Regions from separate parts of the Pseudonocardia sp. 2-7 genome, predicted to be linked through region 1. Evidence: riboswitches for the same ligand, from Rfam matches in the RefSeq annotation. Region 1 holds a riboswitch; the other holds the start of a gene.
What was found. Region 1 has a riboswitch for S-adenosylmethionine ahead of MTO91_RS18340 (putative leader peptide). Riboswitches for the same ligand answer to the same signal wherever they lie in the genome.
Positions count from the first base shown of each region.

Region 1 (7,127 bases):
GCAGCGCACCGAAGCGTTCGGCGCGCAGGGCGGCGACCTCGTCGTGGGCGAGGGTGCGGCCCTGCTCGCGGGTCACCGCGCCCTCGGCGATCCGGGCGAAGACCGGTGCGAAGACGGCGTCGAGCTGCTCGTCGGTCCAGGCGGTCCGGCCCGCGACGCCGTCGGTTCCGGCGGGGGCGGGTGAGGTGGTGGTCATGAACGGTCCTTCCGGAGAGGGGCGCGCGGCGGTGGGCGACGACGGCGGGGACGCCGGGCGGGGCCACGGCGGGGTGCGCGGGCCCGACGGGCGCGCGGAGCGGGACGGGTGCTGCCCGGGGACGACTCGGGAGGTCGCCTCGGGACGACGGCTCAGGGTCGACAGAGTGCCGACGCCACGCGCGCGAGGTCGACATGCCCCCGCGTGGTCAGCAGCACCGATCCGGTCACGGTCGCCACGCTAGCCGCCACCCCGGGTGCCGCCCAAGCCTCCGGCGACCCGGATCACTCGCATCCTGCCTGGTGGGAGCCGTGATCGCGGCCGTCCGGACAGGTGTCCCGAGGTGTGGGAGATCTACTGTGGACAGGTCGTGGTCGATGGGTGGGACGTCGTGCCGATCCTGCGGGCGCCGCCCGGGTCAGACGGAGAGCGCCAGCCCCCGGGCGCGCAGCACCCGTCGCTCCAGGGGGCGGAAGACCAGCAGCTCGACCCCGATGCCGACGATGAGGATCAGCAGGATCGCGGCGAACACCTGCACGATGTCGTTCACGTCGGCACCGTTCTTCAGGTAGGCGCCCAGTCCGACCCCGAGCGCGGGTCCGGCCGCGATGATCTCCGCCGCCATGAGCGACCGCCAGGAGAACGCCCAGCCCTGCTTGCAGCCGGCGAGGTAGCCGGGCAGCGCCGCGGGGAGCAGGACGTGGCGGGCCATCCGGTACCCCGTCGCGCCCAGGACCTGGCCGGCCCGGGGCAGGATCGGCGGCACCTGGTCGATGCCCGCGACCAGGCCGTTCGCGATCGAGGGGACCGAGCCGAGCAGCACCACGAAGAAGATCGTGGCGTTGGTCAGCCCGAACCACAGCACCGCGGCCGGCACCCAGGCCACCGAGGGCAGCGACTGCAGACCGGTGAGCAGCGGGCCGATCGCCGCACGCACCACCGGCACCTTCGCGACCACCACACCGAGCGGGGTGGCGATCACCAGGGCGAGCAGGAAGCCGAGGGCGGCGCGGCTGACCGAGGTCCACAGGATCGACCAGATCTCGCCGCTGGCGACGGTCTCGCCGAACGCCTCGGCCACGGCGCCGGGGGCCGGCAGCTTGTACTCGGGCGTGACCGCCGAGGCCCAGACGAGCTGCCAGACCACGACGATCAGGGCGAGTGCGACGAGCGGCGGCAGCCAGGTCCGCAGCAGCCGCTGCCACCACGGGGTGGTGCGCTCGACCGGGGTGTCGAGGGCGTCGAGCCCGGCGACCGCGGCCGCGGAGTCCCGGTCGTTCTCGACGACCGTGATCGAGGTGTCCTCACGCGGCATGGCTGGTGATCACCTGCCGCAGTCGTCCGGTGATGTCGTCGTGCAGCTCGGCCTGGGCCTCGGCGTCGCGGCCGTCGGCGGGCACCGTCCACTCCCGCACCACGGTGCCGGGCCGCGAGGACAGCAGCACCACCCGCTCGGCGAGCCGGACCGCCTCGCGGACGTCGTGGGTGACGAACACGATCGTGGTGCCGGTGGCCCGCCAGACGCGCAGGAGCTCGCCCTGCAGGACGTCGCGGGTGATCGCGTCGAGGGCCGCGAACGGCTCGTCCATCAGCAGCAGCCCGCCGGTGCCCTGGTCCTCGCCGAGACCGGTCGCGGCGGCGAGTGCCCGGGCCAGTGACACGCGCTGGCGCATGCCGCCGGACAGCTCGTGCGGACGCTTGCCGCCCATGCCCTCCAGGCGCACCAGCGACAGCAGCTCCTCGGCACGTTCCTGCCGGGCCGACCGGCCGTGCCCGGCGAGCCTGAGCGGCAGCTCGACGTTGCGCAGCGCGGTCAGCCACGGCATGAGCGCGGCCTCCTGGAACATGAACGACGGCCGGGCGGACCCCACTGTGACCTCGCCCGCCGTCGGGGCGTCGAGCCCGGCGAGCAGGTTCAGCAGCGTCGACTTGCCGCAGCCGGACGCGCCGAGCACGCAGACGAACTCGCCGGCGCCGACCTGCAGGTCGATCCCGTTGAGCGCGGTCACCGCCCCCGGCCCGGTGCCGAAGGTCTTGGCGACCCCGGACAGCGCCACCGCGGTGTCGCGGGTCCGGGGACGTCGGGTGGTGAGGTCGACGGTCATCGGTGGGTTCCCCTCGTGGGTGGTGGTGTCAGTTCCGGGCGAGGCCGGCCGGGTCCACGGCGGCCTCCCCGGAGCTCGTCCGGACCGCGTCGACCGCGGTCGGGTCGAGGAAGCCGGTCAGGTCCGCCTCGCTCTTCGCGATGCCCGCCGTGACCGAGTCCTTCGCCAGCTGCGGAAAGGTCGAGGCGAGCGGGTCGGAGTCGAAGGACAGCTCGGTGAACGCGCGGTCGAGGATGTCGGCCGCCAGCGGCTTGCCGGTGATCTCGCCGATCGCCTCGTTGGAGACGGTCTTCGCCTGCGCCGGGTCGTCACGGATGAGGGCGATGGCCTTCTGCTCGCCGCGCAGGATCGCCTCGACGGTCTCGGGGTGCTGCTGCAGGAACTCGGTCCGGACGATGACGACGGTCGTCGGGAACTTCCCGCCGGGCCACAGGGACTTCTCGTCGACCAGGACCTTCGCCCCGGCGTCGACCAGGCGCGAGCTCCACGGCTCGGGCAGCCAGCCGCCGGCCACCTTGCCCTGCTTGAACAGGTCGAGGGTCTGCGGGTTCTCGATGTTCTGCACCGTCACCGCGTCCGGGCCCTGCCCGATCGGGAGCTTGTTCTCCGACAGCCAGGTCTTCAGCGCGATGTCCTGGGTGTTGCCCAGCTGGGGCGTCGCGATGATCGTGCCCTTGAGCTGCTCGGGCGAGGTGATGTCCGGGCTGGTGACCAGCTGGGCGCCGGCCGAGGTGGAGCCCGCGACGAGGCGCACGGCCTCGCCGCCCGACTTGGTGAACGCGTTGATCGCCGGGCCGGAACCGATGAACGCCACGTCGATCGAGCCGCCGAGCAGGGCGTTGACCTGGTCCGGACCCGCGTTGAACGTCTGGGTGGTGAGCGTCGTGCTCCCCAGTTCGGCGGCGAACAGGCCCTGCTTCACGCCGACCAGCGCGGGGGCGTGGGTGATGTTCGGGAAGTAGCCGAGGCGGACCTCGGTCGCGGGGGAGGTGGCGCCCGCGGCGGTGGTGCTCTCCTCGGCGCGGGAGCAGCCGGCCAGCAGCCCGAGCGCGGTGAGCAGCGCGAGCAGGACGGCGGCGGTGCGCGCCCGGGATCCGGGGCGCAGGACGTGCGGGGACATCGCGGAACGGGGTCCTTCCGTGGGGGCGGCGGGCGGTCGGGGACGACCGCTGCGCGCCGGGGCCGGCCGGCCGGGGAGGGCGTGCCGGGGTGCGGGACGGGTGACGGGCCGGAGTGGTGTCCGGCGGGCGGTTCCCGGTCCGGCGGGTGCGTCGCACGCCGGGGGCGTGGCGTGACGGCCTGCGGGACGGGGACCGGTCAGCGACAGAGTTCGCTGTAGGCGGGGGCGCGCCGGCTCGGCCAGAACGGCTCGAGGCCGGTCGGGCGCAGGGGCACCGCGTGCCACGCGGTGCGCGTCTGCCGCTGGGGGACGGGGGCCGTCGCGTCCCCCACGAGCCGTGCGGTGCGCGAGGGCCGCCGCTGGCTCGTCGTCACCCGACCAGGGTGCGCGGTGGTCACCTCTCCGGACAACCCGGAGTCCACCAACCAGGAACGGCCGCGGGATGTCCGGACACCTTTCGCGGCATCCGGGTGATGATTCCGCAGGTCGGGAGGTCTGCTGCGGTGCGGGTCACTCGATCGCGATGCGGGTTGACACCGTCGGGCACCGGATACCTACAGTCGGGACGCACACCATCCGGAGCGGCCGAGAGACCCGGCTCGACGACGCCGCAGCAACCCCCCGCAGCACGCGGGTGCGGGTGCTCCAGCCGGGTTCGATGGAGGATCCCATGCGCACGGTCGCCGAGCAGGTGCGCGCCGCGCACCATCCCCGGTACCGCCGCCACGTCGACCTGATGCGGGTCGCGGGCGCCACCTGTCGGGCCTGACCGGCGTCCCGCCGGGCGCCCACCCGCCCCGCCCCGGCCGTCCACGACGGCCACCCGTCCCGGCCGCCGCGGTCCGCGGTCCACTCCGACGTCCTCTTCGTCCCGTCGTGCCCCCCCGGGGCGACGAGAAAGCGATGCCGTATGTCTACATCGGACACCACCACCGGCGGCCCCCTGCACCTGGCCGTCGCCCTCGACGGCGCCGGCTGGCACCCCGCCGCCTGGCGCGACCCCGCCGCACACCCCCGTGGGCTGTTCACCGCCCGCTACTGGACCGACCTGGCCCGCACCGCCGAGCGCGGGCTGCTGGACCTGGTGACGATCGAGGACGCACTCGGCCTGCAGTCCGGGGACCACCTGAGCGGCGCCGACCGGCGCACCGACCGGGTGCAGGGACGCCTCGACGCCTCGCTGGTCGCCGCCTTCCTCGCCCCGACGACGTCGCGGATCGGGCTGGTCCCGACCGTCACCACCACCCACACCGAGCCGTTCCACGTCGCGTCCGCGCTGTCGACGCTCGACCACGACAGCCACGGCCGCGCCGGGTGGCGGGTGCAGACCTCGGTCCGCGCCGACGAGGCCGCCCACTTCGGGCGCCGCAGCGTCCCCGGCCTGCGCCGTGCCGACCTCGGCACCCCGGCCGCCCGCGAACTCGTCGCCGAGCTGTTCGGCGAGGCCGCCGACGCCGTCGAGGTCGTGCGCAGGCTCTGGGACTCCTGGGAGGACGACGCCGAGATCCGCGACGCCCTGACCGGGCGCTTCGTCGACCGGGACAAGCTGCACCGGGTCGACTTCGCCGGGGATCACTTCGGCGTCGCCGGGCCGTCGATCGTGCCGCGCCCGCCGCAGGGCCAGCCGCTGGTCGTGTCGCTGGCCCACGGCTACGACCCGGCGCTGCTCGCCGCCCGGGTCGGCGACGTCGTGTTCACCACACCGCACGACGCCGACGACGCCGCGCGCATCGTCTCCCAGGTCCGCTCCGCGGAGGCCGCCGCGGGCCGCACCGCGCCGCCGCTGCGGATCCTCGGCGACGTCGTCGTGGTGCTCGCCGGCACCGAGCGCGCCGCCCGCGAGCGGCTCGCCCGGCTGGACGCACTCGAGCCGCTCTCCTCCGACGCCGCGATCCTCGCCACCACCCCCGCCGGGCTCGCCGACACCCTGCTGTCCTGGCGCCGCGCCGGGCTCGACGGCTACCGGCTGCGCCCGGCCGTCCTGCCGGCCGACCTCGACGCCGTCGTCGACGGCCTGGTCCCCGAGCTGCAGTCCCGCGGCGCGTTCCGCACCGCCTACGGCGAGACCACCCTGCGCGAGCGCTTCGGGCTGCCCAGGCCCGCCAGCCGCTACGCCGCCGGGGCCGGGTCCGCCGCCGTCCCGACCTTCTCCGGAGCCACCGCATGAGCAACAGGAAGCAGATCGTGCTCGGCGCCTACTTCCCGGGCGTCAACCACGACACCGTCTGGAGCGACCCGGCCTCGGGCAGCCACATCGCCTGGGAGTCGTTCGAGCACTGGGCGCGCACCGCCGAGCGCGGGCGCCTCGACCTGCTCTTCCTCGCCGAGGGACTGCGGCTGCGCACCCGCGGTGGGGAGATCTTCGACCAGGACGTCGTCGGACGCCCGGACACCTTCACCGTGCTCGCCGCGCTGGCCGCGGTCACCGAGCACATCGGTCTGGCCGGGACGATCAACTCGACCTTCAACGAGCCCTACGAGCTGGCCCGGAAGTTCGCGACGCTGGACATCCTCTCCGGCGGGCGCGCGGCGTGGAACGTCGTGACCAGCTCCGACGCCCCCACCGGCGAGAACTTCCGCCGCGGTGCCTACCTCGGCCACCGCCAGCGCTACGAGCGGGCCGGGGAGACCCTCGCCGCGGTCCGCGCGCTCTGGGACTCCTGGGGTTCCGACGCCGTCGTCGCCGACCCCGCGTCGGGCACCTTCCTGCGCGACGGCCACGTCGGCGACTTCGCGGTCGCGGGCAACCAGTTCGACATCGCCGGGCGCTTCACCACCCCGCACAGCCCGCAGGGCCACCCGGTGGTGCTGCAGGCCGGCGAGTCCCCGGCCGGTCGCGACTTCGCCGCCGCGTCCGCCGACGCGATCTTCTCCCGGTACCAGAAGTTCGACGAGGCCCGCGCCTTCTACGACGACGTCAAGGCCCGGGTCCGCAAGGCCGGCCGGGACCCCGACGAGGTGCGGATCCTGCCCAGCGCCGGCGTCGTGCTCGGCGACACCGACGCCGAGGCCCGCGAGCGTCACGAGCACCTCCACGACCGGCAGGTCGACCCGTGGACCTCGATCGTGCTGGCCGAGATGGTCTGGAACCGCGACCTGTCCGGCTACGACCCGGACGGGCCGCTGCCCGACGTCGAGCCCACCCCCGAGGCTCCGACGTGGATCGAGGGCCGGGCCCCGCTGACCCAGGACGCGCACGCGACCGTCGCCGCCTGGCGCGAGCTCGCCGACGCCCACGGGTACTCGCTGCGCGAGACGGTCAAGCACGTCTTCGACCGCGCGGTGTTCGTCGGGACCCCGGAGCACGTGGCCGACGAGATCGACCGCTACGTGCAGAACGACGCCTCCGACGGGTTCATCCTCGGCTCCCACGTCAGCCCGTCCGGCCTCGACGAGGTCGTCGACCGGGTCGTGCCGATCCTGCAGGAGCGCGGGGTGTTCCGGACCGACTACACCCCGGGCGCCACGCTGCGGGAGAACCTCGGGCTCGCGCACCCGTCGCGCTTCGGCGAGCGCCGTGCGGCGGTGGCGTCGTGAGGCGCCGGTTCCGGCTGTGGCGGGACCTGCCCGCCGGCCGCTCGGCCGTGCTGCTCGCGGCCACCGCGCTCACCCTCACCGCCTGCGGCTCCGGCGCCGGTGGCTCCGCCGCCGACGCGGGCCCGCCGCAGCCGGGCGGGACGCTGGTGTTCGCGGTGTCCTCGGACCA
Region 1 covers NZ_CP094507.1:3,813,593-3,820,719, reverse strand. The annotation lists gene MTO91_RS18365 (acyl-CoA dehydrogenase family protein) at 1-196, opposite strand, end outside; gene MTO91_RS18360 (putative leader peptide) at 349-414, opposite strand; gene MTO91_RS18355 (ABC transporter permease) at 615-1,511, opposite strand; gene MTO91_RS18350 (ABC transporter ATP-binding protein) at 1,501-2,301, opposite strand; gene MTO91_RS18345 (ABC transporter substrate-binding protein) at 2,330-3,421, opposite strand; SAM riboswitch class I at 3,991-4,086, shown strand; gene MTO91_RS18340 (putative leader peptide) at 4,092-4,190, shown strand; gene MTO91_RS18335 (LLM class flavin-dependent oxidoreductase) at 4,332-5,588, shown strand; gene MTO91_RS18330 (NtaA/DmoA family FMN-dependent monooxygenase) at 5,585-6,958, shown strand; gene MTO91_RS18325 (ABC transporter substrate-binding protein) at 6,955-7,127, shown strand, end outside.

Region 2 (7,127 bases), 2.0 Mb from region 1:
GCGGCCGGCACGGCACAGCAGCGCCGGGGGGTGTGGCCGCCGCCTCCGGGGAACGGACGGGTCCACCACATGTCTGCCGCAGCCCAGACCACGCACGCACCGGGAGCCGGCCCGGGTGCGGACGACGACCACCACCCCGCGCCCGAGCCCGGCCCGACCCGCGACCCGCGCACCCTGGCCGCCGCGGGCGACCTGCTGCGGGCACTCGCCGCACCGGTCCGGATCGCCATCGTCCTGCAGCTGCTGGAACACTCCCGGTGCGTGCACGACCTGGTGGACGCGCTCGGGGTCACCCAGCCCCTGATCAGCCAGCACCTGCGGGTCCTCAAGGCCGCCGGGGTGGTCGAGGGCGAGCGGAAGGGCCGTGAGGTGCTGTACTCGCTGGTGGACGACCACCTGGCACACATCGTGGTGGACGCCGTCGCCCACGTCGAGGAGGACACGTGACGGAGACGACCGACCGGACGACCGCGGCGACGATCACGCAGCGGTCCACCGCCGGGCCGCGCGGCATCCGCGCCACCCGGCAGCGGGCCGCCGTCACCGCGCTGCTCGACCGTCTGGAGGACTTCCGGTCCGCCCAGGAGATCCACGAGGAGCTGCGGCGCGCCGGTGAGGGCATCGGTCTGACCACGGTCTACCGGACGCTGCAGACCCTCGCCGACGGCGGCGAGGTCGACGTGCTGCGGGTCGCGTCCGGTGAGGCGGTCTACCGGCGCTGCGAGACCGAACACCACCACCATCATCTGGTGTGCCGCCGGTGCGGCGCCGCCGTCGAGATCGAGGGCCCCGCGGTGGAGTCCTGGACCGAGTCGGTCGCACAGAAGCACGGCTTCACCGAGGTGTCGCACACCCTGGAGATCTTCGGCCTCTGCGGCCGCTGCTCGGCGGGTTGACGCCCGGGGCTCAGTCCCCGCAGCCGGGGACGGCCGGCAGCTCCCGGTCCCGGGCGAACGGGTCGGCCGGGCGCGGGTCCGGGGTGGGCGCCCACCGGCCGTCGACGAGGGCGTAGGTCCAGGCCGGACCGCGCCGCGCCAGGTCGGTCAGCGCGTCCACCAGCCGGTCGACGTCGGAGGAGCCGGTGCGCAGGCCCAGCGAGGCGCGCACCGCATCGCGGCCGCCGGTGAGCCGCTCCAGCAGCGGGTGCGCGCAGAACCGCCCGTCGCGGACGCCGATGCCGTACTCGGCGGACAGCGCCGCCGCGACGAGGCCGGCGGGCAGCTCGCCGAGGGTGAACGAGACGGTCGCGGTGCGGTCGGCGTCGGGCCCGTCGTCGAAGCAGGACAGGATCCGCAGGCCGGGAACGGTCGCCAGGCCCGCGCGCAGCCGGGCGGCGAGCTCGCGCTCGTGGGCGGGCACGGCGTCGTCGATCAGGTCCTCGAGGGTGCGGCAGGCCGCGCCCAGCGCGGCGGCGCCGAGCACGTTCGGGGTGCCGCCCTCGTGGCGTTGCGGCGCAGGCAGCCACTCGGTCACGGTGCCGCCCGGGCCGTCGACGGCGTCGTCGGCCGTGACGCCGACCGACCGGACCGCTCCCCCGCCCGCGACGTGCGGCTCCGCGGCGTCGAGCCAGTCCCGGCGGCCGACGAGGACCCCTGCGCCGTAGGGCGCGTAGAGCTTGTGCCCGGACAGTGCGACGTAGTCCGCGCCCCACCCGGCCAGGTCGACACGCCGGTGCGGGGCGAGCTGCGCGGCGTCGACGCACAGCCGGGCGCCCGCGGCGTGCGCGATCCGGGCGATCTCGGCGACCGGGAGGAGCTCGCCGGTCACGTTGGACGCACCGGTGACCGCGACCAGCGCGGCGTCGGGACGGGCGGCGAGCTCGGCCCGCAGTGCGTCGAGGGTCGCGGCGATACCGTGGCCGGCCCGCACGACCCGGTGCTCGGCGCCGCCGGTACCGCCCCGCCAGGCCAGCAGCGTCGCGTGGTGCTCCAGGTCGAGGGTCACCACCGGGCCGGGCACGGCGCGGGCGAGCAGGCCGAGCGCGTCGGTGGTGTTGCGGGTGAACACCACGACGTCGTCGGCGCGGGCCCGGACGAACCGGGCGACGTCGGCGCGGGCGTTCTCCACCAGGGCGGTGCAGACCTTCGAGGTCCAGCCGGCGCCGCGGTGCACGCTGCCGTGGTAGGGCAGCACCTGCGCGACGTGCGCGGCGACGCTCTCCAGCGCCGGCGCCGACGCGGCGGAGTCGAGGTCGCAGTAGCGGGCCCACCTGCCGTCGACGAGCGGGACGGTGAGGTCCGCGCCGACGACACGGGGTAGCGCGTGCTGGACGGGACGCGACAGGGCGAGGGTCATGATCGGGCCTCCGGCCGATCTCGGGGACCCGGCGTGGCGCACGGATCCGCGCTTGCCAACTGCGGGTGTCGCGTCGGCCCGGTCATCACCCGGGGCACCCCACCGCGGAGGAGGGTTGCCGTCCAGCGAGCCGGGGCTTCGCGCTGGCACTCGTGACCTTCGCCGCCGAAGCTAGCAGACCGTCTCAGAAGGAGACACCGTGACCGTCGCCACCCCGGATAGCGTCTGAACGATGACCGACACGCAACCCGCCCCGGGCACGGTACGGCGGATCGACGTCCCGGAGTCCGGCGAGCTTGCCCAGCTGGCGGCGGTGTTCGACGACCTGCAGTACGTGCTGCAGTGCTGCGAGCACCTGGTGACCGCGCTCGGCGGTCCGGAGTCCGGTCCGGTCCGGGTGGCCGCCGACCCGGCCCTGGTCGAGGCACTGTGGACCGGTGCGGTGATCGGCTACGTGCGCTGCTTCTCCGGCCGCACGAAGACCCTCACGAAGGACGACCTGTCCACCCTGGAGCTCGAGGGTGACGTCACCGGGTTCCACGACATGATGGCGACGCTGCGCGACCACTACGCGTCGCGGCACGTCAACCCGCGTGAGTCCTACGAGATCGGCGTCGCCCAGTCCAACGACGGTGCCCCGCGCGGTGTCGCGGTCGTCTCCACCCCGCGCCCCCAGGTCGACGAGACCACGGTGCGGCTGCTCGGCCGGGTCGCCTACCGCCTGTCCGGGCTGGTGGACGCGCGGATGACCAAGGCCCAGAACGACGTGCTGGGCGTGGCGCACGCGATGACCGCGGGCCAGCTGGCGGCGCTGCCGATCGTGCACCTCAGCGACTCCGGGGACGCCGCCGGGGAGACCACAGACACCGACGGCTGACGGGTGCGGCCGTCCGTGCATGGACGGCCGCACACCGGCTACCCGGTCACCGAACGTCCACGACGAGAGGTGACCCATGACAGCCCGTACGACGACCGCCGACGCCGTCCGCAGCGCCCTGCACGGTCTCGAGTTCCCCGCTTCCAAGGACGACCTGGCGTGGACCGCCGAGCGCAACGGCGCCGACGCCGCGACGGTCGAGGCCCTGCGGGCGGTGCCGGCCGAGGAGTACTACTCCTCGATCGGTGCCGTGGTCTCCGCCACCGACCTCCGCGACGACGACCCGGCCGCGCAGACCGCGGGCGACACCGACGGGGAGACCCGCGAGGAGACCGAGCAGCTGCGCCGGCAGCGACGCACCGGGCACACCGCCTCGGGCCTGTCGGAGTCCGGCACGGACGCCGACCCGGTCAACCCGATCGCCGAGGAGCTCGGGACCAACCGCAAGAAGTGACCGGACCACGGCCGGGGGCACGCCCCCGGCCGGACGGTCTCAGCTCTCGACCAGCTCCGCGCGCATGCTCGACGCCGAGGACACGACCAGCATCAGCAGGGTGCCCATCGGCCCCTCGTCCAGCCCGGCCGCGGGGAAGGCGTAGCGCAGGGTCACGTCCCAGCCGCGCTCGCCGCGCACCACCCGGGGCGTGCCGAACAGGCCCTCCCCCACCCCGAGGCCGACCCGGCGCGGCACGTCGTGCTCCGGGTCGGCGGACTCCGGCAGGTCCCACGCGACGACGCAGGTCAGGTTGAGGACGGGCAGACCCTCCTCCAGCTCGGTGCCCTGCACCACGCACAGCACGCCGCCGTGGGCGAAGGTCAGCGTGCCGTCGTCGTCGGTGGTGACGTCGTGGAACCGCTCCAGCGCCCCCTTGGCGGTGGTGAGCATCCCGGGGATCACATCGGTGGTCACGGTGTCACTCCATCGTTCGGGACGGCGGCGGCGGCCGTGTCGATGCTCGCGTCCGCTCCGCGACGCTCGGAAGCTCCCCCGAAACGCCGGTCCCGGCGCGCGTAGATCTCGATCGCCTGCCAGATGTGGCGGCGGTCGAAGTCCGGGAACAGCGTGTCCAGGAAGACCATCTCGGCGTAGGCGCTCTGCCAGAGCAGGAAGTTCGACGTCCGCTGCTCCCCCGAGGAGCGCACGAACAGGTCGACGTCGGGCATGTCCGGCTCGTCGAGGTACCGGGCCAGCATCCGCTCGTCGATCTTGTCGGGGTTGATCCGGCCCTCCGCGGCGAGGCGGGCGAGCTGCCGCACGGAGTCGACGATCTCGGCGCGGCCGCCGTAGTTGACGCACATGGTCAGGTTCAGCACGTCGTTGCCGCGGGTGCGCTCCTCGGCGATCTCCAGCTCCTTGATCACCGAGCGCCACAGCCGCGGGCGCCGGCCCGCCCAGCGGACCCGGACCCCCATCGCGTCCATCTCGTCGACGCGGCGGCGGATCACGTCGCGGTTGAAGCCCATCAGGAAACGGACCTCGTCGGGGCTGCGCCGCCAGTTCTCGGTGGAGAACGCGTACGCCGACAGCCAGCGCACGCCCAGGTCGATGCAGCCGCGGGCGACGTCCATCAGCGAGGCCTCGCCCCGCTTGTGGCCCTCCGTGCGGGGCAGGCCGCGGGCGTTGGCCCAGCGGCCGTTGCCGTCCATCACCAGGGCGACGTGGCGTGGCACCAGCTCCGGCGGGATCGCCGGGGGCCGGGCACCGGACGGGTGCGGTGCGGGAGGCTGGAACGGCACGTCGCCGACCTTACGTCGGGGACGGCGGACGGGTTCAGTCGCGGTGGTCGGGCTGCGGCCAGGCCGGCACGGCCGGGTCCTCCAGCCGCTCGATGGTCTCGCGCAGCCGGCGCATCCCGCGGTGCCCGCGGATCCGGTCGGCCTCCGACATCGGCTCGGACTCGTCGGGCCGGATCACCGGCAGCATCGGGATGGCCGGCCACGCGCCGTCCTCGGTGCGGGCGCGGACCTGACGCATCGCGCGGGTGGGCCCGTCCTGCGGGGACTCCGGCATCGCCTCGGTGCGGACCGGGAACTGCTGGGTCGGCGGCACCGGGATGCGCTGCGTAGCGGCCGGGAGTCGGTGGGTGCGACCGGTGTGGTCGTCGTCCGGCGGCGGGGTTTGGGGTCGGTTCACGACTGCCTCTCCGACGGGGCTGGGGTCCCCTCGATCACAGGAGCGTAACGAGACGGCGGAACCGGTTGCCCGTCGAAAGCGATGATCACCCGGTGGAGTCGGCGGAAGTCCCGTACGACGCGACCGGCGGCACCGAGAGGGCCGGCACGCCCGTACGTCAACCGCTCGACGGAGCGGACGGCCCGCTCACGGCACCCCACGCCGGACACAGGTCCGATCGGACTAACCGGGGAGCGCGTCCGGGGGTGTCGCGGTTCCGCCGTCCGGCGGTTCCGGGGCGGGCCCCGGCACCCCGGGTGCGACGGCGGCGGCGGGCCGGACCCGGGCGCGGCGGTCGACCAGGGGCAGCGAGCGCAGCTGCCGCTCCAGGTGCCACTGCAGGTGCGCCGCGACCAGGCCGCTGGCCTCCCGCCGGGTCGGGGTGCCCGAGGCGTCCGCGGTGTCCCAGTCGCCGTGCAGCAGCGCGGACAGCAGGGCCACCGTCTCGGTCGCCGGGGTCACCGAGCCCGGCGGGCGGCAGCGCGGGCACACCATGCCGCCCCCGGCGACGGTGAACGACCGGTGCGGGCCGGGGGTGGCGCAGCGCGCGCACTCCGACAGCGACGGCGCCCACCCCGCGTGGCTCATCGCCCGCAGCAGGAACGCGTCGAGCACCAGGGCCGGTTCACGGGCGCCGTCGGCCAGCGCCCGGGTGGCGCCGAGCAGCAGCAGGTACACCCGCAGGCTCGGCTCACCCTCCTCGGACACCAGCCGGTCCGCGGTCTCCAGGATCGCGCAGCCGCAGGAGTACGCCGACCAGTCCGCGACGATCGCCGGGGCGAACGCGTCGACGGTCTGGGCCTGGGTGACCACGTCCAGCGTGCGCCCGGTGTAGCACTGGACGTCGACGTGGTTGAACGGCTCCAGCCGTGCGCCCCACCGCGACCGGGTGCGGCGCACGCCCTTGGCGACCACCCGGATCTTGCCGTGCCGGCGGGTCAGCATCGTGATGATCCGGTCCGCCTCGCCCAGCTTCTGCACCCGGAGCACGATCCCGGTGTCGCGGTAGAGCTGGGCCACGCACCCAGTCTAGGTCCTGCTCAGAACCCCAGCTTGCGCAGCTGCTTCGGGTCCCGCTGCCAGTCCTCGGCGATCTTCACGTGCAGGTCGAGGTGCACCCGGGTGCCCAGCAGCTTCTCGATCTGGCGACGGGCGTCGCTGCCGACCTGCTTGAGCCGGGCACCGCCCTTGCCGATCACGATGCCCTTCTGGCTGGACCGCTCGACGTAGATGATCGCGTAGATCTCCAGGAGGTCCTTCTTCTCGATCGTCTCCTCGACGACGACGGCGATCGAGTGCGGCAGCTCGTCGCGCACGCCCTCCAGCGCCGCCTCCCGCACGAGCTCGGCGACGAGCACGTCGGTCGGCTCGTCGGTGAGGTCGCCGTCCGGGTAGAGCTGCGGACCCTCCGGCAGCAGTCCGACCAGCAGGTCCGAGAGCAGCGACACCTGGAAGCCCGACCGCGCCGAGGTCGGCACGACCTCGGTGAATTCCATCAGGGCCGACACCTCGGTGAGCCGCTCGGCGACCTGCTCGGGGCGGGCGGTGTCGGTCTTGGTGACGACGGCGACCACCGGGGTGTGCGCGGCGATCCGCCGCAGCTCCTCGGCGATGAACCGGTCGCCCTTGCCGACCTTCTCGTTCGCGGGCACGCAGAACCCGACGACGTCGACCTCGGACCAGGTCTCGCGCACCAGGTCGTTGAGCCGCGACCCGAGCAGGGTCCGCGGGCGGTGCAGCCCCGGGGTGTCGACCAGGACGATCTGGGCGTCCGGGCGGTGC
Region 2 covers NZ_CP094507.1:1,791,916-1,799,042, reverse strand. The annotation lists gene MTO91_RS08995 (ArsR/SmtB family transcription factor) at 70-447, shown strand; gene MTO91_RS08990 (Fur family transcriptional regulator) at 444-896, shown strand; gene MTO91_RS08985 (aminotransferase class V-fold PLP-dependent enzyme) at 907-2,295, opposite strand; SAM riboswitch class IV at 2,339-2,453, opposite strand; gene MTO91_RS08980 (hypothetical protein) at 2,528-3,172, shown strand; gene MTO91_RS08975 (DUF2795 domain-containing protein) at 3,249-3,626, shown strand; gene MTO91_RS08970 (hypothetical protein) at 3,666-4,058, opposite strand; gene MTO91_RS08965 (isoprenyl transferase) at 4,079-4,909, opposite strand; gene MTO91_RS08960 (hypothetical protein) at 4,944-5,306, opposite strand; gene recO (DNA repair protein RecO) at 5,529-6,365, opposite strand; gene era (GTPase Era) at 6,386-7,127, opposite strand, start outside.
Region 2: another riboswitch for S-adenosylmethionine. It lies ahead of MTO91_RS08985 (aminotransferase class V-fold PLP-dependent enzyme); the one in region 1 lies ahead of MTO91_RS18340 (putative leader peptide).